DNA from 2 places in the Pantoea sp. X-Soil-ISGK-275 genome. Region 2 is predicted to be linked to the other one. Evidence: predicted binding sites of a transcription regulator. Region 2 holds the regulator's gene; the other holds the start of a gene.
What was found. The regulator PhoB, encoded in region 2, activates phosphate uptake and scavenging genes when phosphate is short. The targets are predictions, from matches to a motif close to CTGTCATAAAACTGNCNNAT.
Positions count from the first base shown of each region.

Region 1 (15,297 bases), 2.8 Mb from region 2:
TTGCCTGCTGAGAGTGCGGCAACTGACGCTCCACTTTCAGGCTGAGGATAATGAGTGAACCGATGGCGGCAATCAGCGCCAGCGCCAGCAATCCGGCGGCGCTGCTGTTAAATTGCATCTCGGCATTTACGCGAATCAGCGGCGCGAGGAAGCCACCCACGGCGCCAAACAAGTTGACGAAGCCGATGCCAGCCGCCAGCGCGGTACCAGAAAGCAGCTGCGTCGGCATGGTCCAGAACACCGGCTGCACGGCAATAAACCCCACCGCCGCGACGCTAAGCGCAATGATGGCCAACAGCGGTGAAACCAATCCGGACAAACCAATCCCGACAGCCGCCGCCAGCAACGTAAACGCCGCCACCCGGCGACGCTCGCCGCTGCGATCGGAATAGCGCGGAATCAGCCAGGTGCCAAACAGCGCGGCAACCCACGGAATCGCCGCCACTAGCGAGGCGAGGAAACCGACTTTGGTGCCCAACAGCGCCGCCACTTGCGATGGCAGGAAGAAGATCAGTCCATATACCGCAATCTGGATGGTCATGTAGATGATGGCGAGTTGCCAGACGCGACCATTGCGCAGCGCATCACGCAGATGTGACGTCGGCTTTTGCTGCTCTTCACTGTCCAGCTGACGTTGCAGCGCCTGTTTCTCCTCGGCGCTGAGAAAACGCGCTTTTGCCGGCGTATCGTCGATATAGCTGAAGGTGAAAACACCGGCCGCTACCGCCAGCAATCCTTCAATGATAAACATCCAGAACCAGCCGGGATGGCCCAGCACGCCGTGCATTTCCAGCAGTGCGCCAGAAAGCGGTGAACCCAGCGTCAACGCCAGCGGCGCGCCCATATAAAACAGCCCCATAACGCTGGCGCGCTGCTGCTGCGGGAACCACAGCGAGGTGAGATAAATCATGCCGGGAAAGAAACCCGCCTCAGCAGCGCCGAGCAAGGTGCGCACCAGCAGGAATTTGGCTTCGGTATCTGCAAATGCCATCGCCGCAGAAAGAAATCCCCACAGCAGCGTGGTGCCGCCAATCCAGCTGCGTGCACCGAATCGCTTCATTAACAAATTAGCCGGTACGCCAAGTAGCGCGTACACCACAAAGAAGATTCCGGCACCTAACGCGTAAGCTTCATTACTCAGGCCGGTATCCAGTTGATACGCCTCTTTGGCAAAACCGATGTTGGCGCGATCCAGAAACGCCAGCACGTAGAGCATCAACATGAAAGGAATAAGACGTGCGCGGTTCTTTTTAACCGCGCTTAACACCAGATTATCCATGGTAAAACCCTCACGCACGGCTGCGACGCGTCGCCGCAGCCGCTGCGATTAGTGTTGATAAGGACGCTTCAGTCCATCGCGATTCAGTTCCACGCCGAAGCCCGGTTTATCCAGTACCGATTTGTGCATACGACCGTTAACCGGCACCGGTTCGTTGATCAGTAGCGGATCAAACTGTGGACGCAGCGTGCTGCAATCCGGGCTGGTCATCAGGAATTCACTGAAAGGGCTGTTGGTGAAGGTGATCACCGCATGATGCGAGTAAACCGAAGAGCCATGCGGCACCACCAGCTGGCCGCGTGATTTCGCCAGCGCCGCTACCTCAACCAGCGTTGTCAGGCCGCCGCACCAACCCACATCCGGCTGCAGAATATCGATGCCGGTTTCTGCCAGCGTGCGGAACGATTGCAGTGTGCCGTGATGTTCGCCGCTGGTGATTAACATGCCCTGCGGCGCTTGCTGTTTCAGCTGTGCGTAACCTTCGAACTGTTGCGGCGGCAAACACTCTTCCAGCCACTTGACGTTATAAGGTGCGCAGGCGTGCGCCAGTTTGGTGGCGAAATTGACGTCCTGACTCATCCAGCAATCGAGCATCAGCCAGAAATCCGGGCCGCAGGTTTCGCGATAGTGAGCGATGCGTGCCACCTCTTTACGGATGCCTTCATCGCCATCATGCGGTCCCCACTGCACCGCCATTTTGCCGCCGATAAAGCCCATCTTCTGCGCCAGATCCGGACGCGCGCCGGTGGCATAGAACTGCAGTTCATCGCGCACCGCGCCGCCCAGCAGTTTGTAGACCGGCAGATCGGTGACTTTGCCGAACAGATCCCACAGCGCCAAGTCGACACATGAAATGGTGTTCATCACCAACCCGCCCGATCCGGCGTAATACATGGTGGCATTCATCATCTGGTCGTGAATCAGTTTGATATCGCTGACGCAGCGCCCTTCAAGAAAGCGGTTGAGATGCTTTTCCACGATGAAACAGCCCATTTCGCCACCGGTGGTAATGGCGAAACCGGTTTGACCGTTATCGGCTTCAACTTCCACGATCAGCGTGCCTAATACGTTGATGCCAAAGGATTGACGTGACTGCTCATACTGCTTGTATTTGCTCATTGGCGTGGCGACGTGGTCGTCAATCCAGTGATTGGCACCTTGATCGTGATAATCGCCGCCAGCCGCCGCTTTATCAGCGGTAGCGCCACCGGCAAAGTAGGCGCGGACAGTTTTAATTTTAGGTAGGGACATGCTCTTCTCCTGGTTATGAGGCGTGCTTTTCCGCCGGGCTACGCCAGCCCAGCAGACGGGAAATATCGCGGGCGCAGGCAATCACCTGACCAGCAAGGTAATCGCGTTTGTCGTCGTCAATCTCGAGTCGGGTACCCACCAGAGAAATGGCAGCGACTAACTGCTGGCGGGCATTGAAAATCGGCGCGGCAACGCAGCGCACATCGGGATAATCTTCGCCGTTATCAAAGCTCCAGCCCTGACGGCGAATGCGTGCCAGCTCAGTGCGCAGCGCGTCGGCATTGCGCAGCGAGGTTGGCGTCACCGCCACAAAGCGCAGGCCGCTGATAATACGTTCCTGCTCTTCAGGCCGTTGCCAGGCCAGTAAACATTTGCCAATGCCCGAGCGATAGAGCGACAGGCTTTTCCCTTCGTGCGAGCGCACGCTGATGGTGGCGGCAGATTCGAGTTTGAGGATGTAACAGGCGTGGCCGCCATCGAGGATGCCGAGGTGGCACAACAGATTGGTGTGCTGCATTAAGCGCGTCAGACGTGGACGCGCGATATCGCGGATATCCATGTGCTGCAACGCGTGACCGGCAAATTCCACCAGCCGCGTCCACAAGCAGTAGTTGTTGTTGCGATCAATGGTGATCAGACGCTGTTTTTTCAGTTCAGCGAACAGCAGATAGGCGCTGCTTTTGGGAAGCGCCAGCGTTTCAATGATCTCGGCGGCACTGCACGGTCCGTGCTGGGCAATAAAGTCGAGAATCGCAATGGCGCGCGTCAGCGCCGGGACAGGCGTAATTTCCAACATGCTGGACTCCAGTCTGATGATCTGGAGCGCAGTGTTGTGGTTTTAACCTCTGAGAAGTGTGCGCCGCTTCAAATTACGTGGCGCACAGTGCGTCTGGCGGCAGCGCGTGTGCGGGAATGTGAATCGCGCCGCGCTGCAAGTACAGTCGGCTGTACTCGCAGCGCAGAATCAGGAAATTTAAGAGAAAATGTATTTGATGGCTGCAATCACCATCGTAGTGGTCATCACCATTAACAAACGCTTTATCCAGCGCATATCGGTTTTCAGCGCGGCAACATCCGCTTTGAGTTGTTTGACGTCAGCTTTTAGTTCGTCAATGTCCTTAATCGCGCCACTTAAGCGAAAATCGAGATCTTTAATAGCACCAGTAAGCCGAACATTAAGCTCCCTGATAGCACCACTAAGCCGATCATCCAGCTTCCTAATAGCGCCACTTAGCCGGTCATCTAGCTCTTTAATCGCACCAGTAAGTCGAACATCCAGTTCTTTAATACTCCCTGTAATGCCTTCTCCGGCCTTCATCAAATCGGCACGAGATAACGCATTGTCCTGCTGCATTTCGGTAAAGATCTCGACCATGGCTTTGGCTTGCTGATCGCTGACGCCGGCCAGCTGCAGTGCTTTAAAAGCTTTGTGTGTATTCATCATCGCGAGTGTCATCCGTGAAGCTCTTGAGTTGAGGTGAGGCATAAGCCGACATCTTCCTCAGCGAGCGATTGTTGCGCCATGTAAGTGTTGATATTTTGCGCGGCATTGCGAAAAATATCAATTAGTACAACAAGTAACGTTCAGACGGATGCGGGCATCTCGCAAAATTGACGTCAGGATCTGCCGCGAAAAGTTTTGCGATATTGCAGCGGGGAGGTGTTGAGTTGCTTCTTGAAATGGCAGCAAAGCTGTAGAGGCTTACGCTGCCAGTGCAATGATCACTGAACCGGCTGGCCCGGTAGCAATTTCTCAGACATCAACCGGCGGCAGGATAAACTTTCCTGCCGCGCTTGCTGCTGCTGTTGCGGCGACAAATCCTGCCAAACCGTTTGCAGATGCTCTGCCAGGCCTTGCTGGAAATGCACCTTCTGCAATGCGTAATCGGAATTACTGCCTTCAATAATCTGCTGCATATCTTGCGGAGCATTGCCGCGCCCATCGTGAGTCAGCGTACAGAACATGGCGATGTAATAACCTTTATCCTCATCGCTGTAGTGCGGCATCAGCCACCAAACCACAGCACTGATGACGATCAGCAAAGGCACAATGTATTTGAGTTTTAACATGAATAGGTTTATCCGCTGAAGAGTGAAGCGCGCCATGATAGCGACGTGAATTAAAGTGCCTGCGCGCACGCCCAGGCCGAGCTCCATGCCCACTGGAAGTTGTAACCGCCCAGCCAGCCGGTAACGTCCACCACTTCGCCGATAAAGAATAAGCCAGGCACATCGCGCGCTTCCATGGTTTTTGATGACAGCTGGGTGGTGTCAACGCCGCCCAACGTCACTTCGGCAGTGCGATAACCTTCAGTGCCGTTCGGCTGTACGCGCCACTGATGCAGCATATTAACCAGCTCGCCCTGCTGCTTGCTGTTCAGCTGCTTCAGCGTGACGTCAGGAATCTGCTTCAGCTCCTGCAGCACCTCAACCAAACGTTTTGGCAGAATTTTCGCCAGGCTGTTTTTCAGGCTAAGGTTGGGATGCGCTTCGCGCTGCACATGAATGAAATCATCCAGCGAGGTGGCGGGTGATAAATCAATGGTGACGAATTCGCCCGGCTGCCAGTAGCTGGAGATTTGCAGCACCGCAGGGCCCGATAAGCCGCGATGGGTAAACAGCATCGCCTCTTTAAATAAGGTGCCATCCTGCGCGGTGATGGTGGTGGGCAGCGCGACGCCCGACAGCGTGTTGAGCTGTTCCAGCAGCGGTTTATGCAGCGTGAACGGCACCAATGCCGCGCGCGTCGGGAACACTTTCAGGCCGAACTGCTCCGCCACTTTGTAGCCAAACGGCGTGGCGCCGAGGCCCGGCATCGAGAGCCCGCCGCTGGCGATCACCAATTTTTCAGCCTGCACCGAAGTACCGTTCAGCTGTAAGGTATAGCCGCTGTCGTCGCGCTCGACGCTCAGCACTTCACTGCGCAGTCGCAGCGTCACCTGCCCGGCATCACACTCTTTCAGTAGCAAATCGACAATCTGCTGCGCGGAGTCATCGCAGAATAATTGTCCCAGCGTTTTCTCGTGATACGCAATGCCGTGACGATTGACCAGATCGATGAAATCCCACTGGTTGTAACGCGCCAGCGCCGATTTACAGAAATGCGGGTTGTGCGACAGGTACGCAGCGGGCTCGGTATGCATGTTGGTGAAGTTGCAGCGACCGCCACCCGACATCAATATCTTGCGACCGGCTTTTTTGCCGTTATCCAGCAGCAATACGCGACGACCCAATTGTCCCGCCTGCGCCGCGCAGAACATGCCGGCTGCGCCTGCCCCAATAATGATAACGTCAAACTTTTCCACTGCTTTTATCCGCCTTGCCCGAAAGGCGCTGATTGTAGGGATTTGCGGCTTTTAGCGCCAGCTTCAAAAAAATGCCGTAAATGTGTCATAATGTAACTCACTAATTTTTAGCCGTTTTCAGCTAAATCTATACGCTGCATTACAATTTTAAGACAATAAAGAGCTATATTTTTCTTTCATATCGCGCACGTTGTCGCAGATAATGCGCCGCGTTCATGTCCTCCCAAAATGGCGTAACGTTTATGCTACATCTGTTTGCTGGTCTCGACCTCAGTACCAGCCTGTTACTGATTCTTGCTCTGCTGTTTGTATTGTTTTACGAAGCAATCAACGGTTTTCACGACACTGCTAACGCGGTCGCGACTGTCATTTATACCCGTGCGATGCGGGCGCAACTGGCGGTTGTCATGGCGGGTGTTTTCAACTTCTTAGGTGTTTTGCTTGGTGGATTGAGCGTGGCGTACGCCATCGTTCACATGCTTCCGACCGATTTACTGTTGAATGTCGGTTCGGCCCACGGCCTGGCTATGGTCTTCTCCATGCTGCTGGCCGCGATTATCTGGAACCTCGGCACCTGGTATTTGGGTTTGCCCGCCTCCAGTTCTCACACATTGATTGGCGCTATCATCGGTATTGGTCTCACCAACGCCCTGATGACCGGCACCTCGGTGGTTGATGCGCTCAACCTGCCGAAAGTCATCAATATCTTCATGTCCCTGATTCTTTCACCGATTGTAGGTCTGGTGATTGCAGGCGGTCTGATCTTTATCCTGCGTCGCTACTGGAGCGGAACCACCAAACGTTCACGCATCCATATGACGCCTGCTGACCGTGAAAAGATTGATGGCAAGAAAAAGCCTCCGTTCTGGACGCGCATTGCCTTGATCGTTTCCGCGATTGGCGTGAGCTACTCACACGGCGCTAACGATGGTCAGAAAGGCATTGGCTTGATTATGCTGGTGCTGATTGGCGTCGCGCCGGCGGGATTTGTGGTGAACCTGAATGCATCAGGTTATGACATCACCCGCACCCGCGATGCCGTCAATCATCTGGAGCAGTATTATCAGCAGCACAACGAGTCGCTGACGCACATGATGCAGCTGGCGCCGCCTGTGGTGCCAACGCCGGATGAATCGCTTGGCGGTCCGCAGGAGTTCCATTGCGACAGCAGCCGTGCGCTGCAGGCTATCGATCGTGCGCAGCTGCTGCTTAACAACCTGCAGAGCTACGATCAGCTGACGGTTGATCAACGCAGCCAGATGCGTCGTCTGCTGCTGTGCGTTTCCGATACCGTGGATAAAGTGGCCAAGCTGCCGGAAACCAGCGCGGAAGATAAGCGCTTCCTCAACAAGCTGAAAAGCGATTTGCTGGGCACCGTTGAGTACGCACCGATCTGGATTATTGTGGCTGTGGCGCTGGCGCTCGGCATCGGTACCATGATTGGCTGGCGTCGTGTTGCCACCACCATTGGTGAGAAAATCGGTAAGAAAGGCATGACGTATGCGCAAGGGATGTCGGCGCAGGTGACGGCCGCAGTATCGATTGGCGTGGCCAGTTACACCGGTATGCCCGTTTCTACCACGCACATTCTGTCGTCGTCGGTGGCCGGTACTATGCTGGTCGATGGCGGTGGATTGCAGAGTCGCACCATCAAAAATATCGCTATGGCGTGGGTGTTCACCTTGCCGGTATGTATTTTGCTGTCGGGTTCGCTCTACTGGATTGCACTGAAACTGATCTAAGCAAAGCGCAGAAATATTCGAGGGCGACGCGATGTCGCCCTTTTTTATTGCCAGATCGCCATCGCAATCAAACTCACCACCACCAAAAAACAGAGCCCGCTGGTCAGCACAAACTGTCCGCGCACGCGCTCACAGCGGCGAATGAACTCGTCGTCATGATGATCGTGATAGCGCTTCTCCCAGATATAGCGCACCAGCCGCACCTGCTTACTTGGCTGCCCGTGCGACGTGAAGAAACCCGCACCATCCACGTATTGATATAACAGCGGATCGCAACCGCGCAAAACGGCCAAAAGTGAGCGCAAAGAAGAGAAATAGCGCGCCATATTCACCAGACAAACCACACACAGAGCCCAAAAAAGCGCGATAGTGCTGATCATGTTCCCCTCCCGGCTGGAGCCGCAACGACGTCGAACGCAGCGGGGAATTGCTGTAGACGCCGCACGGGAAATAAACCAGCCACTGAATGATGTCGATTGCATTGTTGTTATGCGAACCTGAGTGCGCAACGCATATGGCAGTGGCACTTATTTTCAGTGTAGGAGATCTGTTGAATTTTTTTCCAGCGATGATTTTCGTTCAGGGCGAGTGAAAAAGCCGATAACGCTTGATCTCCCTCACAAGCGAACTTGCGCTTGCAGCATTTGTTAACAACTCTGGCTATACTCAGGACATAACAAAAACCGCCTGCAAGGCTGAAATAGTTGGTTGGTGGCGCTTCATCGCCGTCTCGCGCAAAGGAATCGCCGACCGTGAAAGCAGGAAGATTGCCCCGAATCTTGAGAAAGGAGTTTTATCATGGCTTATAAACACATCCTGATTGCAGTAGACCTTTCCCCGGAAAGCCAGTTGCTGGTTGATAAAGCCGTTTCGCTGGCCCGTCCTTATGATGCAAAAATCTCGCTGATCCACGTTGATGTGAACTATTCAGACCTCTACACCGGGCTGATTGATGTCAATCTGGGCGACATGCAGAAGCGTATTTCTGAAGAGACGCACACCGCGCTGAAAGAGCTGTCAATTAACGCCGGTTATCCGATCAGTGAAACCCTGAGCGGCAGCGGCGATCTTGGCCAGGTGCTGGTGGATGCGATTAAGAAATATGATGTGGATTTGGTGGTGTGTGGTCACCATCAGGACTTCTGGAGCAAGCTGATGTCATCGGCGCGCCAGTTGATTAACACCGTGCATATCGACATGTTAATTGTTCCGCTGCGCGACGAAGACGAAGAGTAACCGTAGGGTCGCCATTCATGGCGACCTTCCTCAAAACCACTCGCTCTACCCCAGCGGCGGATAAATATCAAAACGATGGCTTTTGGTCACCACCGCATCCTGCGTCACCACGCCCGCTAACGGCGGCGCGTAATCCGGACGCTTCACCACAATGCGCTTCTTCGCCAGACGGCGCGCCGGTTCCAGCAACGCATCAGCATCATCATCCGCACCGACCAGCGACTGAAACACCCGCATCTCTTTCTTCACCATCGCGCTTTTCTGGCGATGCGGATACATCGGATCGAGATAAACCACATCCGGCGCTGGCGTGATATCGCTCAGCGCTTGCTGGCTAACGGCGTGCAGCAGCGTAAGCCGATCGCGCAGCCAGCCGCCAATCTCCGCATCCTGATAACCGCGACGCAAACCATCGTCCAGCAAGGCCGCGACCACCGGATGACGTTCCAGCATGCGCACGCGACAGCCCAGCGCCGCCAGCACAAACGCATCGCGCCCCAAACCGGCCGTCGCATCAACCACATCTGGCAGATAACCGCTTTTGATGCCGACCGCTTTCGCCACCGCTTCGCCGCGACCGCCGCCAAACTTGCGCCGATGCGCCATCGCGCCCGAAACGAAATCCACGAAGATGCCGCCGAGTTTCGGCTCATCCCGCTTACGCAGCTCAAGGTGCTCGGCGGTTAACACCAGCGCCATCGTTGCCTGATCGTCCTGCTGCAAACCCCAGCGCTCGGCTAAATGTAATAAGGCGCCGTCTCCGGCGCCTGTTTCATCAATTAAACCAATTTTCACAAGCCGGCTTATCCCTGAATTCCGTAGTGTTCCAGCATTGCATCGAGCTGCGGCTCACGGCCACGGAAGCGTTTGAACAGCTCCATTGGCTCTTCGGAACCGCCACGCGTCAGGATATTGTCGAGGAACGACTGACCGGTCTGACGGTTGAAAATGCCCTCTTCTTCGAAGCGCGAATAGGCATCGGCAGCCAGCACGTCGGCCCACAGATAGCTGTAATAACCGGCCGCATAACCACCAGCAAATACATGGCTGAAAGCGTGCGGGAAACGGCCCCATTCCGGGCTTGGCACCACGGCAACCTGCTTCTTCACTTCACGCAGGGTTTCGAGGATGCGTGCGCCTTGCGCAGGATCGAACTCGGTATGCAGACGGAAATCGAACAGGCCGAACTCCAGTTGACGCAGGATAAACAGCGCCGCCTGATAGTTTTTCGCCGCCAGCATTTTATCCAGCAGTTCTTTCGGCAACGGCTCGCCGGTTTCGTAGTGGCCGGAGATAAACGCCAGCGCTTCCGGCTCCCAGCACCAGTTTTCCATAAACTGGCTTGGCAACTCGACGGCATCCCACGGCACACCGCTGATACCGGATACGCCCGGCGTTTCGATGCGCGTCAGCATATGATGCAGACCATGACCGAATTCATGGAACAGCGTGATCACTTCATCGTGCGTGAACAGCGCCGGTTTGCCCTGCAGCGGACGGTTAAAGTTACAGGTGAGATAGGCCACCGGCTTTTGCAGGCTGCCGTCGGCTTTACGCATCTGGCCGACGCAATCGTCCATCCACGCGCCGCCACGCTTGTGTTCGCGCGCATAGAGATCGAGATAGAAGCTGCCGCGCAGTTCACCGCTTTCGTCGAACAGGTCGAAGAAGCGCACGTCTGGATGGTAAACATCGACGTCTTTGCGCTCTTTGGCGGTGATGCCGTAAATGCGTTTAACCACCTCGAACAAACCACTCACCGCGCGCGCTTCCGGGAAGTACGGACGCAGCTGCTCGTCGCTGATGGTGTAGAGATGCTGTTTCTGTTTTTCGCCGTAATAGGTGAGATCCCACGGATTCATCTCGTCGACGCCGTACTCTTTCTTCGCGAAGGCGCGCAGCTGAGCCAGCTCTTTTTCGCCTTGTGGACGAGCGCGTTTCGCCAGATCGGTCAGGAAGTCGATCACCTGCGCCGGATTTTCCGCCATTTTGGTCGCCAGCGATTTGTCAGCGTAAGAGTCGAAGCCCAGCAGCTGCGCGAGTTCATGGCGCAGCGCCAGCTCTTCCGCCATCACCGGACCGTTGTCCCATTTGCCCGCATTCGGGCCCTGTTCGGAAGCACGCGTTGAATACGCGCGATACAGCTCTTCACGCAGTGCGGCGTTGTCGCAATACGTCATGACCGGCAGATAGCTTGGGATATCCAGCGTCAGCAGCCAGCCTTGTTGCTCTTTGGCTTCGGCCTGTGCTTTGGCGGCGGCCAGCGCACTTTCAGGCATGCCCGCCAGTTCCGCTTCATCGGTTACCAGCTTGCTCCAGCCCATGGTGGCGTCGAGCACGTTGTTGCTGTAGGTCGAACCCAGTTCAGAAAGACGCGCCGCGATTTCGCCGTAGCGCTTCTGCTTCTCTTTATCGAGGCCGATACCGGACAGCTCAAAATCACGCAGGCTGTTATCCACCGCTTTCTTCTGCGCGGTATCCAGCGCCGCGTAGCTATCGCCCTCTTTCAGGTTGCGATACGCCTGATACAAACCTTCATTCTGGCCAACCCAGGTGCTGTATTCGGACAGCAACGGCAGCGTTTGCTCGTAAGCTTCACGCAGCTCCGGGCTGTTTTTCACCGAGTTCAAATGACTGACCGGCGAGAACAGCCGACCTAAGCGATCGTCGACTTCAGCCAGCGGCTGCACCAGATTTTCCCAGGTATAAGGCGCGCCTTGTGCCACAACGCGTTCCACCGCTGCGCGGCAGTCATTTAGCGCTTCGGTAACCGCAGGCACCACATGTTCAGGTTTGATGGCAGAAAACGGAGGCAGCGAAAAAGGCGTGAGTAACGGATTGGTCATAAGCGCAGTCCTTTCATGATGAAGTAGTGGCGCGAACTTTCGCGCGACGCATTTTACTAACATGCGGCTTGATGGCATGAAAATCAATGCCACTAAGCCTGGACCAACGAAGAAAAGCCCGCCAGAAGGCGGGCTGAAGATTATTTAATCGCGAGTTGGTAGTGAATCACATCGTAAGGCGCCACCCACGGCGGCAACGGCTCGCGCTCGAAGATATCTTTCGCCAGCGCCCAGCCTTCCACAGCGCCGCCGGTCCCCGTTAACGACATCCCTTCATACAGTAAAGGTGGCAGCGTATTATCAAACACCACCTTATCGTCGGCAAAATCGTTAATCACTTTGCCGCTCAACGTACTGACTTTCACACTCACCTGCACTTGCTGTTCAGGGATCAGCTTTGCATTAACTGATTTAACCGTAAACCAGTGCACGCCATTCTGCGTTAACAGGCTTTTGCGCTTATCGAGCTGCTTGTTCAACCGCGCGTAGCCTTTCTCGATCAGCGAGCCCATATTTTTATTGATGGCTTCCTGCATTGCCGCATATCGACGCGACATCTCTTCACTGTTCATAACCGAAGTGCCGGTTTGCAGTTGTGTGCTAAATCCCGCAATGAGCTGTTCAAGACTGATGGTGAGGCCGGTATCTTTCACCATCTGCAGTTGTACCACCGCGTTGCTGGCGATGGATTGCCCCAACATATAACCATCGCGCTCAGCATCACTTTTGGGATCCGTGAGCGGTGCCGCCGCAACAACGGGCTGCTTTTTCGCTGTTTCAAGTTCTGCGGTGAGTTTATCGCTGCTCGCTTGTAGCCTCTTTTCCTGCTGTTCGTTCTTCAATTGCAGAGCGGCTTTCTGCTTTTCCAGTTCGATAACGCGCGCGCGCAGATGGTTGAGCTGCGTCTGGAGTTCCGGCTGAGCGGCAGGCTTTTGAATTATTTTTGGTGCAACCGGTTTTGGCTGCGGTTTTGGAGTTTGAACTGGTACAGAAGGTAGCGTGCGCGCCGCATCGCCAAAGGCGTGCAGCATTTCCTCTTCCGAGGCCGCAGAGGCCAACGCAGGTAATAATAATGCAGTGCAGAAAAGGACAAACGGCAGATGACGCTGTGTCATCACAATCTCCTGTAACAGCCCTAAGAACACAAAAGGCCTCATCCCTATTATCTAAATAGAAATGAAGCCCATCAACAGCGCGAAATTTCGCGCTGTTACTTAACGAGTGTGGTTAAAAACGCGTGGTTTAACCGGCCTGGCGAATAATCAGCTGCGACAGACGTGTCTTAATGCGGAAGCACAATTCACGAATCTGGAATTGATAACGCGGCATCACTAAATCGTTAATATCCGCACCAATTGAATCTTTAATTTGCAGATATTTATTGGTCTGCGCACCGATTTTCTGGAATTCGGCTTGATAGCTGGCATAAGAAGCCTGGCTATAAAGGCGCATCGCGTCCAGCTCTTTGCGGCACTGCTGAATATTGCTCGAACGGTCATCACTGAATGAAGCGGTCGCTGGCTGAGCCGGAGCTGAAGCCACAAATGGCGTACCTTGTTGCTCTGGCGCGTTTTGCGCTGCAGGCTGCTCTTCCGCGATCGGCGGCGTAACCAAGCTATGAGTGGGTTGTTGTTTCGCGCAGCCAGTCAGTACCAACAGGGTTGCCACCGCGACACCAGTCATTTTTTTCATTATTGTCACCAGGAGTTGTTTGAGATGCTTTAAGCAAAAAATTATACGGCTTTAACCGAAAAGTTTCCTGCCAGAAACACCTGGCATTTCGCTCGCGACCGTTTCGCTACCGGAAACTAACTTACTTAATCTGTAGTGAAATTTCGAGTATCGCGTTATTACACGGCGAACTTTCCTGAAGCAGGCTTGATCGCAATCGGCTAAAGCGACCCGTTGCTTGCAAACTTAAGCCTCGCGCCAAAACGTCAGCAATTTTTATGCAGCGCGGCTATAATCGCGCCACACACGATGTTTTGACTCCCTTTGATCCAACCGCGGACCCCCTTTCTTTATGCTGAGTTATCGCCACAGTTTTCATGCCGGCAACCATGCCGACGTGCTGAAACATACCGTTGAAAGCCTGATCCTCACCGCCCTGATGGAGAAGGAAAAACCTTTCCTCTATCTGGATACCCACGCCGGTGCCGGACGTTACCTGCTGAGCGGAGAGCACGCCGAGCGTACCGGTGAATATCTGGAAGGCATTGGCCGCATCTGGCAGCAGCCGGATGTGCCGGAGTTGCTCAAGCCGTATCTCTCGGCGGTGCGTAATCTCAATCCGCACGGCACCTTAAAGTATTATCCGGGTTCGCCGTTGATTGCCCGCTTCCTGCTGCGTGAAGAGGACAAAATGGAGCTGACCGAGCTGCATTCCAGCGATTATCCGCTGCTGCGCACCGAGTTCAGCAAAGATTCCCGTGCGCGCGTGGCGCGTGGCGATGGCTATCAGCAGCTGAAAGCCAAGCTGCCGCCGCTGAGCCGTCGCGGCCTGATTCTGATCGATCCGCCGTATGAGATGAAAAGCGATTATCAGGATGTGGTAAAAGGCATTCAGGAAGGTCACAAGCGTTTCGCCACCGGCGTGTTTGCGCTGTGGTATCCAGTGGTGATGCGTCAGCAGATCAAGCATATGGTTAAAGATCTGCAGGCCACCAATATCCGCAACATTCTGCAGATTGAGCTGGCGGTCCGTCCGGACAGCGATCAGCGCGGCATGACGGCCTCCGGCATGATCGTGATTAACCCGCCGTGGAAGCTGAAAGCGCAGATGGAAGAGCTGCTGCCCTGGCTGCATCAGAAATTGGTGCCCGCCGGAACCGGTCACTTCAGCGTCACGCAGATCGTGCCAGAGTAAGTTCGCTGACTACGTCGCCAGCCTATCAGGACAATTATCATGTGGATCATTCTGGCTGGCGCACTTGCTGTGCTGTCGCCCGCTAAACGTTTTTCGGTACTGCTGCTCACGCTCGCCACTATTTTGGGGCTGTTCGAAGATGTGCTGGATTGGCCAGCGATGGTGCTGCTCGGCGCGATTGCCGTCATCGCCTGGATTCGCGTGGAAAATAACGCACGCTGGATTCAGCTGGTGAGTGAAGCCGCGCTGGTTGCCATCGCTATCGGCCTGTTTGTGCACTTTTTCCCCGGTTTCAAAAATCCGCGTCAGGTGGAAGATGTGCAAGCCGGGCCGCTCAGCCTACCCTTTAGCTTCTCGTATAACTTCGATAAAGCGCTGATTCCGTTTGTGTTGCTCATCTGCTTGCCGCAGCTGTTCCGCACTAAATCCGCGCCGCCGCGACGCAAAATCTTGTGGCTGGCGCTGCTGGCGGCGATTCCGCTGCTGCTGTATGTCGCGGTTGAGTTAGGTGGCCTGGCCGTTGAACCACACTGGCCGGAATGGTTAGGCAGTTTTATGCTGGCGAATCTGTTCTTCGTGTCTCTGGCGGAAGAAGCGTTCTTTCGCGGCTATCTGCAACAGCGCCTGCGCCAGAAAGGCGGCCCCGTTGCCGCGCTGTTACTGACTTCGCTGCTTTTTGGCGTGTCGCATTTTCCCGGCGGGCCGCTGCTGATGGTGTTTGCCACCTTCGCCGGGCTGATTTACGGCCTCGCATGGCAGTGGAGCGGACGCC
Region 1 is NZ_AP035976.1:3,937,294-3,952,590, forward strand. It holds gene AC6I8A_RS18335 (MFS transporter) at 1-1,279, opposite strand, end outside; gene rhmD (L-rhamnonate dehydratase) at 1,328-2,530, opposite strand; gene AC6I8A_RS18345 (IclR family transcriptional regulator) at 2,544-3,326, opposite strand; gene AC6I8A_RS18350 (CCDC90 family protein) at 3,504-3,986, opposite strand; gene AC6I8A_RS18355 (hypothetical protein) at 4,253-4,600, opposite strand; gene AC6I8A_RS18360 (BaiN/RdsA family NAD(P)/FAD-dependent oxidoreductase) at 4,651-5,835, opposite strand; gene pitA (inorganic phosphate transporter PitA) at 6,078-7,577, shown strand; gene uspB (universal stress protein UspB) at 7,622-7,957, opposite strand; gene uspA (universal stress protein UspA) at 8,376-8,813, shown strand; gene rsmJ (16S rRNA (guanine(1516)-N(2))-methyltransferase RsmJ) at 8,859-9,608, opposite strand; gene prlC (oligopeptidase A) at 9,617-11,659, opposite strand; gene AC6I8A_RS18390 (FKBP-type peptidyl-prolyl cis-trans isomerase N-terminal domain-containing protein) at 11,800-12,774, opposite strand; gene AC6I8A_RS18395 (YuaE family lipoprotein) at 12,902-13,351, opposite strand; gene AC6I8A_RS18400 (23S rRNA (adenine(2030)-N(6))-methyltransferase RlmJ) at 13,683-14,525, shown strand; gene AC6I8A_RS18405 (CPBP family intramembrane glutamic endopeptidase) at 14,565-15,297, shown strand, end outside.
Region 1: pitA (inorganic phosphate transporter PitA) is a predicted target of PhoB. The motif match lies at 5,907-5,926, and genes of this name have one in related genera.

Region 2 (15,297 bases):
ACGCGCGCCACTGCGCGGCGAGCAGGCTGAGCTGCTGGCGTGCAGAACGCTGTGATTGATGCTGCGTCAGGGCGGCACGCAGGCTGGCGCTGGTGATCTCGGCCTCAAGCGAAGTCAGTGCTTGCTCCGCTTGCAGACGCTGCTGCGCGGCCTGCGCTTCGGCTTGCTGCAACGGTTGCGCCGCCTTTTCACGCTGAGCCTGAGCCTGCTGATGCTGCTCCAGCTGGCTGCGCTGCTGTTGCTGCTGCGCGATGAGCTGCGTCAGCGTCTGCTCGCGCTCATCCAGCCGGGCGATCTCCGCCTGCCAGCGCGTCAGTTCTGCGCCCCAATCGGCGACGGCAGCTTCGCGAGTGCGGAATTCCTGCTGCTGCACTAGCTGCTGTTGTAAACGTTCACTTACCTGCTGTTGCTGGCTGAGCGCGGTTTGGCTGGTTTGCAGCGCCTGTTGTTGCTGCAGATGCAGCCGCTGCTGTTCATCCAATTGCTGCGAGGTGGTGGTAATGCGTTGATCGAGCGGGATAACCTGCTCGGTCAGCAGCGTTTCGAGCTGCTGCTGTTGCTGTATCGCCTGCTCGCGCGCCTGCTGCGCGGCCTGATAATGGCTTTCGCCCTGTTGCAGCGCGGTTTTGGCCTGCTGTTGTTGCGCCTGCAGCTGCTGCGATTGCTGTTCCAGCATGCGGAGATCGCCCTGCAGCTGTTCGCGCTGCTGCAACTTCTCGCGCAGTTTTTCTGCCGGTTCGGCGCGCGCCAGCCGCTGACGATCGCCATCTGCCTGCTGCCAGGCCTGTTGCGCGGCAAGCAGCGTCTGTTCGGCCTGCTGCTGTTCCTGCGTTAGCTGTTGCTGCTGCACCAGCCATTGCTGCTGATGCTGCGCCAGCGTCAGCTGTTCGCTGAGAATTTTCTCCTGCGCGCCGAGTTCCGCCAGCTGCTGCGTCAATTCTGCGCGGCGCGCTTCATCAAGCAGCCACATGCCACCGGCGCGGGCGCGCAGCGTATCCAGCTCGCTGCGCGCGGTGCGCCAGCGTTCGTAGATCTGCACCGAGATTTGTCCGTAGATCTCGGTGCCGGTCAGCTCTTCCAGCAGCTCGGCGCGTTCGCCGGGTTTGGCATTCAAGAAGGCGGCAAACTGGCCTTGTGACAGCATCATCGAGCGGGTAAAGCGGGCGAAATCGAGCCCCGACAGGGTTTCAATCGCTTTCAGCTTGTCGCCGACTTTATCAGCGATGATCTGATTATCCGCCATGCGCGCCAGCTCGACGCGCGGCGCCTGCAATTTGCCGTCGGCCTGGCCGCGCGCGCGGTTCTGGCTCCAGAAGGCGCGCCAGGCTTCGCCTTTGATCTCAAACTCCACTTCTGCCAGACACTCGGCGGTGTCGCGCGTGATCAGCTCATTCTGGGTTTGCGACAGCGTGCCGAGGCGCGGCGTTTGGTGATAGAGCGCCAGGCAAATTGCATCGAGTAAGGTGGTTTTGCCCGCGCCGGTGGCGCCGGTGATGGCAAACAATCCGTTGCTGGCAAAGGGCTCACGGCGGAAATCGATAAACCATTCGCCGCGCAGCGCATTGAGGTTCTTAAAACGTAACGTCAAAATTTTCATGCGGATGGATTCTCCAGCGCGGCAAGCTGGGTGCGGAACAGCTGCGTTAACTGTTCTGCTTGCTCAGCATCCAGCTGATCTTCCTGCGCCAGTCGGCGGGCAAACACTTCTTCCACTTTTAATTCGCTCAGGGTTTCGTTCTCCAGCCGTTCGAGGCTGCGCTGCCGCTGTTCGCGGCTGCGGCGCACCAGCAGCACTTCGACCGGAAGATTTTCGGTCAGCGCTTCAATGCGACGTTGCAGATCGCTGAGGTATTCCTGGGTGGTGATCTCAATATCCAGCCAGGTCGGCAGCTCGCTGGTGCTCTCGCTGAACTGCGCCAGCTGATGTTCAATCTCCGCCATCGAGCCTTTCAGCATCTGCATCGGCTGGAAGTGCGGAATGATCAGCGGCGTCACGTCCTTAAGCTTGTCGGAAAACTCCAGCAGGAAGACGCTTTTGTCGCGACCAAGCTCATCAAAACTGAGCGGAATTGGTGAGCCGCTGTAACGAATATGTTCGCTGTTGGCGATGCGCTGGGCGCGATGGATGTGACCAAGCGCGATGTAATCCGCTGGCGGAAACGCCTGCGCCGGGAAGGCATCCAGCGTGCCGATATAGATGTCGCGCACCGAATCGCTTTTAGTGACGCCAACGGTGGTGAGATGGCCGGTGGCGATGATCGGCAGCGCGCTGTTTATTGACTGCGCGGCGGCGAAACAGCGCTGATAATGCTGCTCGATCGCCTCCAGCAGCGAGATCTGTTTTTCGCGACCGGATTGGCCAGCCTGGCTGCGCAGAATGTCGCGCGGACGCAGAAAAGGAATGGCGCACAGCAGCGCACCCGGCACGCCATCGCGCTGCTTCAGGGTTAACACCTGTTGTTCTCCCTGCGGCGTGGCGCTGGTGATCACCTGCGTATTCAGGCAGGCCAGCAGCTCGCGTGATTCATTCAGCGTCGCCACCGAATCGTGATTGCCCGCCAGCACCACCAATTGACAGCCGCTTGGCTGCAGCGCCACCACAAAACGGTTAAACATTTCACGCGCGTAGCTCGGCGGCGAACCGGTATCAAACAGATCACCCGCGATAATCAGCGCATCCACCTGATGCTGCACAATCTGATCCAGCAGCCAGTCGAGAAACGCCTGATGTTCCCGCGCGCGACTTTTGCTGTAAAAGAACTGACCGAGATGCCAGTCAGCGGTGTGAATGATGCGCATGTTTGCTCCGTGCTCTGTTTAGCGAAGGCGAATTATAACCACTTAAGATCACAAAGAAAAAAAGCAGATTTTTATTGTGACATTTCTGTTTTTTATCTATCTATCTTAGGGCGGCTTTTTCATAAAAGTGTCACAAAACTGACGCATAATGGCGCCGCAAATCCCCGTGACACGTTGTCACACTAGCAGGAGTTACAATGGCTAAGCGCATTTTGGTTGTGGAAGACGAAGCTCCCATCCGTGAAATGTTATGTTTCGTGCTGGAACAGAATGATTACCAGCCTATTGAGGCGGAAGATTATGACAGCGCGATTAGTAAGCTGATCGAACCCTGGCCTGATTTAATTCTGCTGGACTGGATGTTGCCCGGCGGCAGCGGAATTCAGTTTATTAAGCATTTGAAGCGTGAAGCCATGACGCGTGACATCCCGGTGATGATGCTGACGGCGCGCGGTGAAGAAGAGGATCGCGTGCGCGGTCTGGAAGTGGGCGCGGATGATTACATCACCAAGCCATTCTCACCCAAAGAGCTGATGGCGCGTATTAAAGCGGTGATGCGCCGTATTTCACCGATGGCGGTGGAAGAGGTGATTGAGATGCAGGGCCTGAGCCTTGATCCATCCTCACATCGCGTGATGTCGGAAACCACGCCGCTGGAGATGGGGCCGACCGAATACAAACTGCTGCACTTCTTTATGACGCACCCGGAACGCGTGTACAGCCGCGAACAGCTGCTGAACCACGTTTGGGGCACCAATGTGTATGTCGAAGATCGCACCGTCGATGTGCATATTCGCCGTTTACGTAAAGCGCTGGAATTGACCGGCCACGATCGCATGGTTCAAACCGTTCGCGGAACAGGGTATCGTTTCTCTGCCCGCTACTAAACGTAAACGGAGTTTTTACCGTGCTGGAACGACTCTCCTGGAAGAGATTGTTGACCGAGCTGGCGCTGGTCTGTTTACCTGCGCTGGTGTTGGGTCTGTTGTTCGGATATCTGCCGTGGTTACTGCTGATTGCGGTGACCGGCGTGATGTTCTGGCACTTCAGCAATCTGATGCGTCTGTCGCACTGGTTGTGGGTCGATCGTTCAATGACGCCGCCCACCGGACGCGGCAGCTGGGAACCGCTGTTTTATGGCCTGTATCAGATGCAGTTGCGCAACCGGCGTCGCCGCCGCGAGCTGGGCAATCTGATCAAACGTTTCCGCAGCGGTGCCGAATCGCTGCCGGATGCGGTGGTGCTGACCACCGAAGAGGGCACCATTTTCTGGTGCAACGGCTTGGCGCAGCAGCATCTTGGCCTGCGCTGGCCGGAAGATAACGGCCAGAACATCCTCAATTTACTGCGTTATCCTGAATTCTCCCGCTATATCCGCCAGCGCAAGTTCGACACACCGCTGACGCAGATCCTTAATAATCAGCATCATATGGAATTCCGCGTGATGCCTTACAGCGAAGGACAGTGGCTGATGGTGGCGCGTGATGTCACCCAGATGCACCAGCTGGAAGGCGCGCGGCGCAACTTCTTTGCCAACGTCAGTCATGAACTGCGCACGCCGTTAACGGTATTGCAGGGCTATCTGGAAATGATGGACGACGCGGTAATGAACGAGCGCACGCGCAGCAAGGCGTTACATACTATGCAAGAGCAGACGCGCCGCATGGACAGCCTGGTGAAGCAGTTGCTGACCTTGTCGCGTATCGAAGCGGCGCCAGCCATCGATCTGAAAGAGACGGTGGATGTGCCGGGCATGCTGCTGCTATTGCAGCGTGAAGCGGAAACGCTGAGCCAGGGACGTCACACCATCCATTTCCATACCGATCCGCACCTGAAAGTGTTCGGCAACGATGAGCAGTTGCGTAGCGCCATTTCCAACCTGGTCTACAACGCGGTGAATCACACGCCGGATGGCACGCGCATCGACATCAGCTGGTTGCGTACCAAACAAGGCGCGCAGTTTAAGGTGTGCGATGACGGGCCGGGCATCAGCGAACAGCATCTGCCGCGCCTTACAGAACGCTTCTACCGCGTGGACAAAGCGCGTTCACGCGCCACCGGCGGCAGCGGGTTGGGGCTGGCAATCGTGAAGCACGCGCTGGGCCATCATAATGCGCGGCTCGAGATCACCAGCGTGCCGCATCAGGAAACCTGTTTCAGCTTCCTGCTGCCGCCACGCTTGATTGTGGCTAGCGCGCTGCAAGCGCAGGTTAATTAAGGTTTGCACATCCATGGCGTAATGCCGCTCAGTTAAGCACAGAGCGGCTTTCGTTCGCCCTAAGCTGAGGCAGTTGCAGCACCCTTGTGCGGCGACCGAGCAGAGAGCGCCTGGCCGCGCCCTCTGCACTCCCGGGCCTTGCGCCAGCCCAACCCGCCGCTGCGCGGTACCTTCACTCATTCACGATTCCTGACGGACCGGTGGCGATTCGCTCCTGCTCAGCGCCACCTCTCGCCGCATCCATGCGGCTCGCCCTGGAATCCCTCAATCGTTCAGCGGTTTGGGATGTCGCCTCAACACCCGCGCTGCACCATAAAGGCATAATTTTGACTCGCCATCGCTACAAGTCTCGTAGGGTCGCCATTTATGGCGACCAGGTGCGCATAAATGCGCACCCTACGGGATTTTCGTAGGGTTGCCATTTATGGCGACCGCTTCGCGCTTAACTGACAACCCTTACGCAATTTATTGCGCGATAAATCACGCCGCTCCAGAATAGGCGTCTCATTAAATTGCGGAATCGCCCATGAAATCGCTGTTGCTATCCCTCTCGCTGCTTTGCTCTGCTTTGGCACACGGCCAACAAACCATGCTAACCGGCAATCTGAGCAGCGTCGGATCGGATACGTTGGGTTATCTGATGACCCTGTGGGGCGAGGATTTTAGCCGCCAGTCGCCAGGCGTGAACGTTCAGGTGCAGGCGGCGGGATCGTCTACCGCACCGACCGCGCTGGCCGCCGGTGCTGCACAATTGGGCGCGATGAGCCGCCCGATGCAGATCGACGAACGTCAACTGTTCATTGCGCGCTACGGCTATCCGCCGCTGGCGGTGCCGGTGGCGATGGATGCGCTGGTGGTGGTGGTCAATCAGGACAATCCGCTGCCGCGCATCGCGCCGCAACAACTCGATGCGCTGTTTTCCATCACGCGCCTGTGCGGCGGGCAGCAGGTGCCGCAGCGCTGGGGCGATCTCGGCTTGAGCGACAGCCAGTGGGCAACGCGCAGCATCCAGCGTTATGGACGTAACTCGGCGTCGGGCACCTGGGGCTTCTTCAAGCAGCAGGCGCTGTGTAAAGGCGATTTCCGTGCTGACGTCGCTGAATTCCCCGGTTCCGCTGCGGTGGTGCAAGCCGTTGCCGCCACGCCCAATAGCATTGGTTACGCCAGTTTTGGCTTTCATCTCAGCGGCGTGAAAATGCTGCCGGTGGTCACGGCGAATGGCGACAGCGTGATGCCGGATGCCGAATCTATTCGCAGCGGCCGCTATCCGTGGTCGCGTCCGCTCTATATCTACGTCAACAAAGCACCCGGCAAACCGCTGCCGCCGCTGGTGAATGCCTTTCTGCATCAGGTGTTGTCGCCACAAGGTCAGCGCCGGGTGAGCGAGGCCGGTTATCTGCCGTTGTCAGACAGCCAGATGGCGCGAGCGCGGGCGGCCATTGAGGGAAATTGAAGAACGTGCATCTGAACATGAAATAGTTTCATGTAAGCTGAATTTTCTTCCGTTGCTGAAAGGGCAACAGCGTGGCATTCTCTTTGGACATATAGCCATCCAGATGGCCAAAATAACCCAGCGAAATTATACCCTGACGCAACTAAGCGCTCAGCGAGGAGATAAGATGCTACGTCATAACCCGTTCCGCGCCGATACCGTCGGCAGTTTTCTGCGTCCCGCTGCCATCAAGCAGGCGCGTGTGCAGTTTGCCAATGGCGACATCAATGCTGATCAACTGCGTCAGGTTGAAGATCGCGAAATACGTCATGTGGTGGAGCAGCAGCGCGCCAATGGCCTGCAGATCGTTACCGATGGTGAATTCCGTCGCGCATGGTGGCACTTCGACTTCTTCGGCGATCTGCACGGCGTTGAGCTGTTCGAAGCGGAGCAGGGCATTCAGTTCAATGGCGTGCAGACCAAAGCGCACGGCGTGAAAGTCACCGGTAAAGTAGCCTTTAATCCGGAACACCCAATGCTGGATCACTTCCGCTTCCTGCAAAGCGTAGCGGGCGATGCGGTTGCCAAGATGACCATTCCCAGCCCAAGCGTGCTGCACTTCCGCGGTGGCCGCAAGGTGATCGATGCCACAGTCTATCCCAATCTGAAAGAATACTTCGCCGATCTGGCGCAGACCTATAAAGACGCGATTAAAGCGTTTTACGCGGCTGGCTGCCGTTATCTGCAGCTGGATGACACGGTGTGGGCCTATCTGTGCTCTACCGACCAGCAGCAACAGATCCGCGAACGCGGTGAAGATCCGCAGGAGCTGGCGCGCATCTATGCTGAGATGCTGAACACCGCGCTGGAAGGCAAGCCAGAAGATCTGACCGTTGGGCTGCATGTGTGTCGCGGTAACTTCCGCTCGACCTGGATCTCCGAAGGTGGCTATGAGCCGGTCGCCGAAGTGCTGTTTGGCGGCGTAAATATCGATGCCTTCTACCTTGAGTATGACAACGAACGTTCGGGTGGCTTTGAACCGCTGCGCTTCCTCAAGCCGGGTCATCAGCAAGTGGTACTCGGGTTGATCACCACCAAAACCGGCGAGCTGGAAGATGCGGAACAGGTAAAAGCGCGTCTGCAGGAAGCAGCACAGTTCGTCAGCCTCGATCAAATCTGCCTCAGCCCGCAGTGTGGTTTTGCGTCTACCGAAGAGGGCAACAGCCTGAGCGAAGAGCAACAGTGGCAGAAGATTCGTCTGGTGGTCGATATAGCAAGAACAGTCTGGTAATTCCGTAAAGTTAGCCAAACAGGCGCGTAAATCGCGCCTTTTGTGCATCTTAAGGGCGATTTATGCAAAGAGATCTCCCGTGCTGAGGAAACTTTTAGCAAATCATCTGAGGTGTTTTCCTACAATTCCACCGTGATTCACTGCTTTCTCCCGCTATCTTGTTATATCCTTCTGGTTTTTCGATCCCGTATTGCCTTTCTTCGCTATAAACGTTCTAATTTGCGCCGTTGTCGATTTATCCCTCTGCGAACAGAAGAAAAGTAGATTAAATCACCTGCGCTTTAACGATTAGTCCCGCATAACACGCTGGTCTTGCCGAATAAGTCCTTGTTTTAGCGCATCCAGAGGACAACACGAACTCAACTTCCACCGCAACATTAGCTACAGGCAGTACAGAAGTTTATGACACATCGTTTAACCTCCAAGGATATCCTGGCGCTGGGCTTCATGACGTTTGCCCTGTTCGTTGGCGCAGGAAATATCATCTTCCCACCGATGGTGGGGATTCAGTCTGGCGAACACGTTTGGATTGCGGCCTTCGGCTTCCTGATTACCGCGGTTGGCTTACCGGTGATCACTGTTATCGCGCTGGCGCGCGTGGGCGGCGGCATTGATGCGCTGAGCTCACCGATTGGTAAAGCCGCAGGCTTGCTGCTGGCGACCGTTTGCTATCTGGCTGTTGGCCCGCTGTTTGCCACGCCGCGTACCGCTACCGTTTCCTTTGCCGTCGGTATTGCACCGCTGACCGGCGACGGCGCGCTGCCGCTGTTCATCTATAGCCTGATTTACTTTGCGCTGGTGATCGGTATCTCGCTGTATCCGGGCAAATTGCTGGATACCGTAGGTCACTTCCTCGCACCGCTGAAAATTCTGGCGCTGATTGTGCTCGGCGTTGCCGTGCTGATCTGGCCGGCTGGTGGCGTTTCGCCGGGCACCGAAGAGTATCAGCGTGCGGCCTTCTCCAGCGGTTTCGTCAATGGTTATCTGACCATGGATACGCTGGGTGCGCTGGTGTTCGGTATCGTTATCGTCAATGCGGCGCGTTCACGCGGTGTTGAAGATGCCAAACTGCTGACGCGCTACACCATGCTGGCGGGTATTATCGCGGGTATCGGTTTGACGCTGATTTACCTGACGCTGTTCAAGCTCGGTAACGATAGCGGCGCATTAGTGGCGCAGAGCGCCAACGGTGCTGAGATTCTGCATGCTTACGTGCAGCAGACCTTCGGCGGCATGGGCAGCTTCTTCCTCGCCGCGCTGATCTTCGTCGCCTGCATGGTGACGGCGGTGGGCCTGACCTGCGCTTGTGCAGAATTCTTTGCGCAATACGTTCCGCTGTCGTATAAAACGCTGGTATTTATTCTGGGTCTGTTCTCGATGGTGGTGTCGAATCTCGGCCTGAGCCATCTGATTCAGATCTCGATTCCGGTGCTGACGGCGATTTATCCGCCCTGCATCGTGCTGGTGGTGCTGAGCTTCACGCTGAAGTTCTGGAACAAAAGTTCGCGTATCATCGCGCCGACCATGCTGGTAAGCCTGCTGTTCGGTATCGTTGATGCCATCAAAACCACCAGCTTTAAAGATGTGTTGCCGCTGTTCAGCCAGCATCTGCCGCTGGCCGATCAGGGGCTTTCCTGGTTGCCGCCATCGCTGGCGATGCTGGTGATTGCTGCGGTAGTTGATCGGGCAAAAGGACGTGAGCAGGTCGCGGTTCATCAGTAAGCGACATTGCTGTTAATTTCAACCACGGGCTTGCCCGTGGTTTTTCATTTTCAAGGTACTGAGTGTTATGCAAGAAACCAATAAGCTCAAACGCGGACTGAGCACGCGCCACATTCGCTTTATGGCGCTGGGATCGGCGATTGGCACCGGGCTGTTCTATGGCTCGGCGGATGCCATCAAAATGGCAGGCCCAAGCGTGCTGCTGGCCTATATCATCGGCGGCGCGGTGGCGTACATCATCATGCGTGCGCTGGGTGAGATGTCGGTCAACAACCCGCAGGCCAGCTCATTCTCGCGCTATGCGCAGGATTATCTTGGCCCGCTGGCCGGTTATATCACCGGCTGGACCTACTGTTTTGAAATCCTGATTGTGGCGATTGCCGACGTCACGGCTTTTGGTATCTACATGGGTGTGTGGTTCCCCGATGTGCCGCACTGGATTTGGGTGTTGAGCGTGGTGCTGATTATCGGCGCCATCAACCTGATGAGCGTGAAAGTGTTTGGCGAAGTGGAGTTTTGGTTCTCCTTTTTCAAAGTCGCCACCATCATCATCATGATCCTCGCCGGCTTCGGCATGATTTTCTGGGGCATCGGCAACGGCGGTCAGCCGACCGGCATTCACAATCTGTGGACCAACGGCGGCTTCTTCGCGCACGGCATCGTCGGCATGCTGCTGTCACTGCAGATGGTGATGTTTGCCTACGGCGGGATTGAGATTATCGGCATTACCGCCGGTGAAGCGGAAGATCCGAAAACCTCGATTCCACGCGCCATCAACTCCGTACCGATGCGTATTCTGGTGTTCTACGTTGGTACGCTGTTCGTCATCATGTCGATTTATCCGTGGAATCAGGTGGGCACTTCCGGCAGTCCGTTCGTGCTGACTTTCCAGCATTTGGGCATTGCGGCGGCGGCGTCGATCCTTAACTTCGTGGTGCTGACGGCGTCGCTGTCGGCAATCAATAGCGATGTGTTTGGCGTGGGACGTATGCTGCACGGCATGGCACAGCAGGGCCACGCACCGAAGGTATTCCAGAAGGTATCGAATCGCGGGATTCCGTGGGTGACCGTGTTGGTGATGATGCTGGCGATGTTGATCGCGGTGTATCTCAACTACCTGATGCCGGAGAAAGTGTTCCTGGTCATCGCCTCGCTGGCGACCTTTGCTACCGTTTGGGTGTGGATCATGATTCTGCTGTCGCAGATCGCCTTCCGCCGCAAGATTGGTAAAGAGCAAGCCGGGAAGCTGGACTTTGCCATGCCGGGCGGCAGTACTACCGCATGGTTTGGCGTGCTGTTCCTGGCCTTCATTATTGGACTGATTGGTTACTTCCCGGATACGCGGGTGTCGCTTTACGTTGGTTTTGCGTGGATTGCGCTGCTGTTGCTGGCGTGGCCGCTAGTGAAAAAGCGTAAAGGCTAACTATATTGTAGGGTCGCCATTTATGGCGACCTTTTTATATATGACGATTTCAATATAAAAATAATCACGCCATCCCAAAATAATAAAACACCAAAAATATCTCGGCGCATCCTGGCGCCGAAAAGAACTGCAAAAAGGAAACAATGAGTATTACTAAGGGATGTTTGACTTGCGCAGCATATCGTATTTTTATTGATGCCAGGATGTTCGAAAAAAAAAAGAGAAAAGTCTCACTACGAAGTAGAATATTACTTACAGTGCGCTTAAGTAATTTTAGTTAAAGGTTAAGTTCGCATAAATTAACGAACTTAACCCAATGTGAAAATTATAACGACAAATGCGCAGGCAATAGCGCTTTCAGCTGTGGATAAATTACCGCATTTGCCAGCAGCACCGGATTGCCATTTTGCAAACCCTGATTAGCCAGATAATCGTTGGTGATGCCGCCCGCTTCACGCATCAGCACGATGCCCGGCAAGCCATCCCACGGATTCATATGCGCTTCGTAGTAACCTATTAGTCGACCCGCCGCGGCCCACGCACTCATTAATGCTCCCGAACCGTTACGGATAAACATGCCGCCCTGCGCCAGTAATGTGCTGATAAAAGTGGTCAGCGGTTCAATCGGTTGGCTGTTGGAACTGCTCAAACCGAGCAATCCCTGATCGAGCTGCTGCGCGCTGTGCGCCTGAATGCGTTTATCATTTACCCAGGCACCTTTTCCTCGGCAGGCGTGAAAGGTTTCATGATGATTGGGATCGCACACCACGCCGATTACGGCTTCGTTTTCACAAACAATCGCCAGCGAAACGCACCAGTTGTGCAAGCCGTTCAGGAAGCTGCTGGTGCCATCAATCGGATCGATCACCCAGATAAAGCGTGCGCCTGACGTTTCTCCGCCGCTCTCTTCGCCCAGCACCGCATCGTCAGGAAAGCGTTCGTGGATCAGATGCTTGACCAATTCCTCCACGTTGCGATCGGCTTCGCTGACCACATCCTGCAGGTCTTTCTTATGCTCAACCACTAATTGATGACGTTGCTGATACCAGGATAAAGCCCGACTGGCGGCGGTTTTGGCAACCTCACAGGCGAAATGATAACGTGCGTCGAGTTCGGTAAGCGAAGCTGATGACATCTTTTCCTCTTATGATTTTTAGGCTGGCGAAGCGACAACAGACGCCCAAAATGGCGTATTGGCTGTGTGACGGACTTAACAAAAGTTAAGAAAGGTTTCATTAAGCCGTAGATGACTGCGCGTGACAAGAGGGGGAGAAGGCCCGCCACTAAAATTTTTATTTTCTCTGGCGGGTTATGCGGGATGAAGCGTTAATGGTGGGTTCTCACGCCGATTTGACGCATGTCGTTGCCGGTAGGCGATTGGTGTACGCGCAGGCCAAAAGTCGGCAGCACCGCGTAAATATGGTCGAAGATATCCGATTGAATATTTTCATACTCTTTCCATACCGTGGTGCTAGTGAACACATACACTTCCAGCGGCAAACCGTTTTCACCCGGCGCTAACTGACGCACCATTAATGTCATCTCTTTATGAATATGCGGATGTTGCTCCAGCCAGCTTTGCAACCAGGCGCGGAAAGTACCAACGTTAGTCAGGCGGCGACCGTTGAGCGGCGAATTCAAATCACAGCCGAGCTGCGCATTCCACGCCGCCACTTCTTCGCTTTTGCTATTCAGATAGGGCGTGAGCAGATGCGCACTTTTTAACTGCTGCATCATGGCGTCATCAAGGAAAGTGATGCTGGTGGTATCGATATTAATACTGCGCTTAATGCGACGTCCGCCGGATTCCGACATGCCGCGCCAGTTTTTAAAGGAGTCGGAAATTAAGGCGTAAGCGGGAATGGTCACAATGGTGTTATCCCAGTTGCGCACTTTTACCGTGGTCAGGGAAATATCAATGACCGCACCGTCCGCGCCATATTTCGGCATTTCCAGCCAATCATTCATTTTCAGCATATTATTGGCCGCTAACTGAATGCCGGCCACCAGACCGAGAATCGGATCTTTAAATACCAGCATCAGCACCGCCGTCATGGCACCGAGACCGGTGATCAATACGCCAGGCGATTTACCCAACAGCAGCGAAATAATCATGATCACCATTAAAATGGCAGCGATCAATTTCACGCTCTGGATAATTCCGCGCAGCGGCAATTGCTGCGCCAGCATGCTGTTTGCGCTGAGCTGCTGCAGCAGATCCAGCAGCGAGAACAGCATCAGCAGCGCGAAGATCATCATCCACAGCTGAGCGAAAATCAGCAGCGCAGGATAGATCTGAGAGCTGTCGTGCAGGAACAGCTCGGTCTGTAATTTGAATAGCACGCCTTGCATCAACCATACGCTGCGGCTAAACAGGCGGCTGTTAATCAGCGCCTTCGGCCACTGACGGCTGCTTTTCTCGGTATAGCGACGCAGGAGCGGCAAGATGGCGCGGTGCAGAATGGCGTGAGTGATTAACGAGATGGCAAAGATAATGGCGATCACTATCCCTAACGCCATAATGTGCGTGTAGCTAAGACCGGCTTCTGCGAGCCGGTTGGCAATAAGATGCTGCATGAGATTTCCCTAAGTGTGACGAAGATTAAGGCCACGAAGGGTAGGGGATGGGAAATTTCCCGTCCAACAGACGGGTCTTGAATTACCTAATATTACAATTCCTGCGCCCGCGCGGCGGCCATTAAGCGCGGATAAAACTGGAAGAACAGCGGCTCAAGTTGATCATAATGATCAACAAAATCCTGGTAAGAATCGCGCAGTGCGGCCAGACGCGGACGGCGATGCGCCATGCCATTTAGCACCCGCGCCAGCCGTGTCGGTTCGGCATAGTGCTCAAACCAGCGTTCGCGCCACATCACTGCATTCAGTTCGATGAAACCTTCCGGCGTGCCGGCCAGTTGCGGCACGATGTCTTGTTCTGCCGCAGCGGTAAACGCTACCAGCGATTGCGTCGGGTGAATTTTCTCCCAGTGCAGTGCGAGAAAGTGGTCCCAAATTACGTCCAGCGTGATGGGCGCCACGCGGCGTGTTTCCGGGCGAAATAGCTCACGCGCAATACGCACTTCGGGCAGATTATCGGTCAGGACGTCAAGGCGACGATGCATGGCAATGCCAGCCACCACCGGTGCAGGCCATTGTGATTGCACGTTGCCGCGCACGAAATCGGCCATGAGATTGCCCAGCAGAGAGCTGTTAGCCAGCTGCGCCAGGTGAAGGTGAGCGAGAAAGTTCATGGCGCATTATATACACGTCATACGTCAAGTTACAGGTGCGTTGGCTGCTCTCATTCACCGCCTTCCTGTACCTCGAATTATTTTGTGTAAAAGCAGACTCAGAGAAACTCAGCCAGTTGTTCAGAATTTGCCGCTTTTCCGCTAGACTATGCCGCCTGATTTTAAGTCCTGAAGAAGTGAAGCATGCGCGTAGCCGATTTTACCTTTGAGTTGCCAGAATCCTTAATCGCCCACTATCCGCAGGCGCAGCGAAGCGGTTGCCGCTTACTGTCGCTGGATGGCCCAAGCGGCGCGTTAAGCCACGGCGTATTTACAGACGTGATGGATAAGCTCAATCCGGGCGATCTGCTGGTGTTCAACAACACCCGCGTGATTCCGGCGCGCGTTTTTGGCCGTAAAGCCAGCGGCGGCAAAATCGAGATGCTGGTTGAGCGCATGCTGGATGACAAACGCGTGCTGGCGCACGTGCGCGCTTCTAAAGCGCCCAAGCCGGGAGCAGAGTTACTGCTGGGCGATGACGAAAGCGTCAAAGCCACGATGGTGGCGCGTCATGACACGCTGTTTGAGATCGCTTTCGAAGACGACCGTGCGGTGCTGGATATTCTCAACAGCGTCGGTCATATGCCGCTGCCGCCATATATCGATCGTCCGGATGAAGATGCAGACCGTGAGCTGTACCAAACCGTGTACGGCGTGCGTCCCGGCGCCGTCGCCGCGCCGACCGCCGGTTTGCACTTTGACGAGCCGCTGCTGGAGGCGCTGAGAGCCAAAGGCGTTGAGATGGCGTTCGTCACGCTGCACGTCGGTGCAGGGACTTTCCAGCCGGTGCGCGTGGAAACCATCGAAGATCACATCATGCACGCCGAATACGCGGAAGTGCCGCAGGATGTGGTGGATGCGGTGCTGGCGTGTAAAGCGCGCGGCAACAAAGTGGTCGCCGTGGGCACCACCTCAGTGCGATCGCTGGAGAGCGCCGCGAAGGCCAGCCAGAACGCGCTGATTGCCCCGTTCTTCGATGACACGCAGATTTTCATCTATCCCGGCTATCACTATCAGGTGATCGATGCGTTGATCACCAACTTCCACTTGCCGGAATCGACCCTGATTATGCTGGTTTCGGCCTTTGCCGGTTATCAGCACACCATGGCGGCTTATCACAGC
Region 2 is NZ_AP035976.1:1,097,253-1,112,549, forward strand. It holds gene AC6I8A_RS04990 (AAA family ATPase) at 1-1,597, opposite strand, end outside; gene sbcD (exonuclease subunit SbcD) at 1,594-2,799, opposite strand; gene phoB (phosphate response regulator transcription factor PhoB) at 2,997-3,686, shown strand; gene phoR (phosphate regulon sensor histidine kinase PhoR) at 3,707-5,017, shown strand; gene AC6I8A_RS05010 (PstS family phosphate ABC transporter substrate-binding protein) at 5,544-6,470, shown strand; gene AC6I8A_RS05015 (cobalamin-independent methionine synthase II family protein) at 6,637-7,740, shown strand; gene brnQ (branched-chain amino acid transporter carrier protein BrnQ) at 8,143-9,462, shown strand; gene proY (proline-specific permease ProY) at 9,530-10,885, shown strand; gene AC6I8A_RS05030 (inositol monophosphatase family protein) at 11,211-12,020, opposite strand; gene AC6I8A_RS05035 (mechanosensitive ion channel family protein) at 12,212-13,462, opposite strand; gene AC6I8A_RS05040 (ACP phosphodiesterase) at 13,555-14,136, opposite strand; gene queA (tRNA preQ1(34) S-adenosylmethionine ribosyltransferase-isomerase QueA) at 14,320-15,297, shown strand, end outside.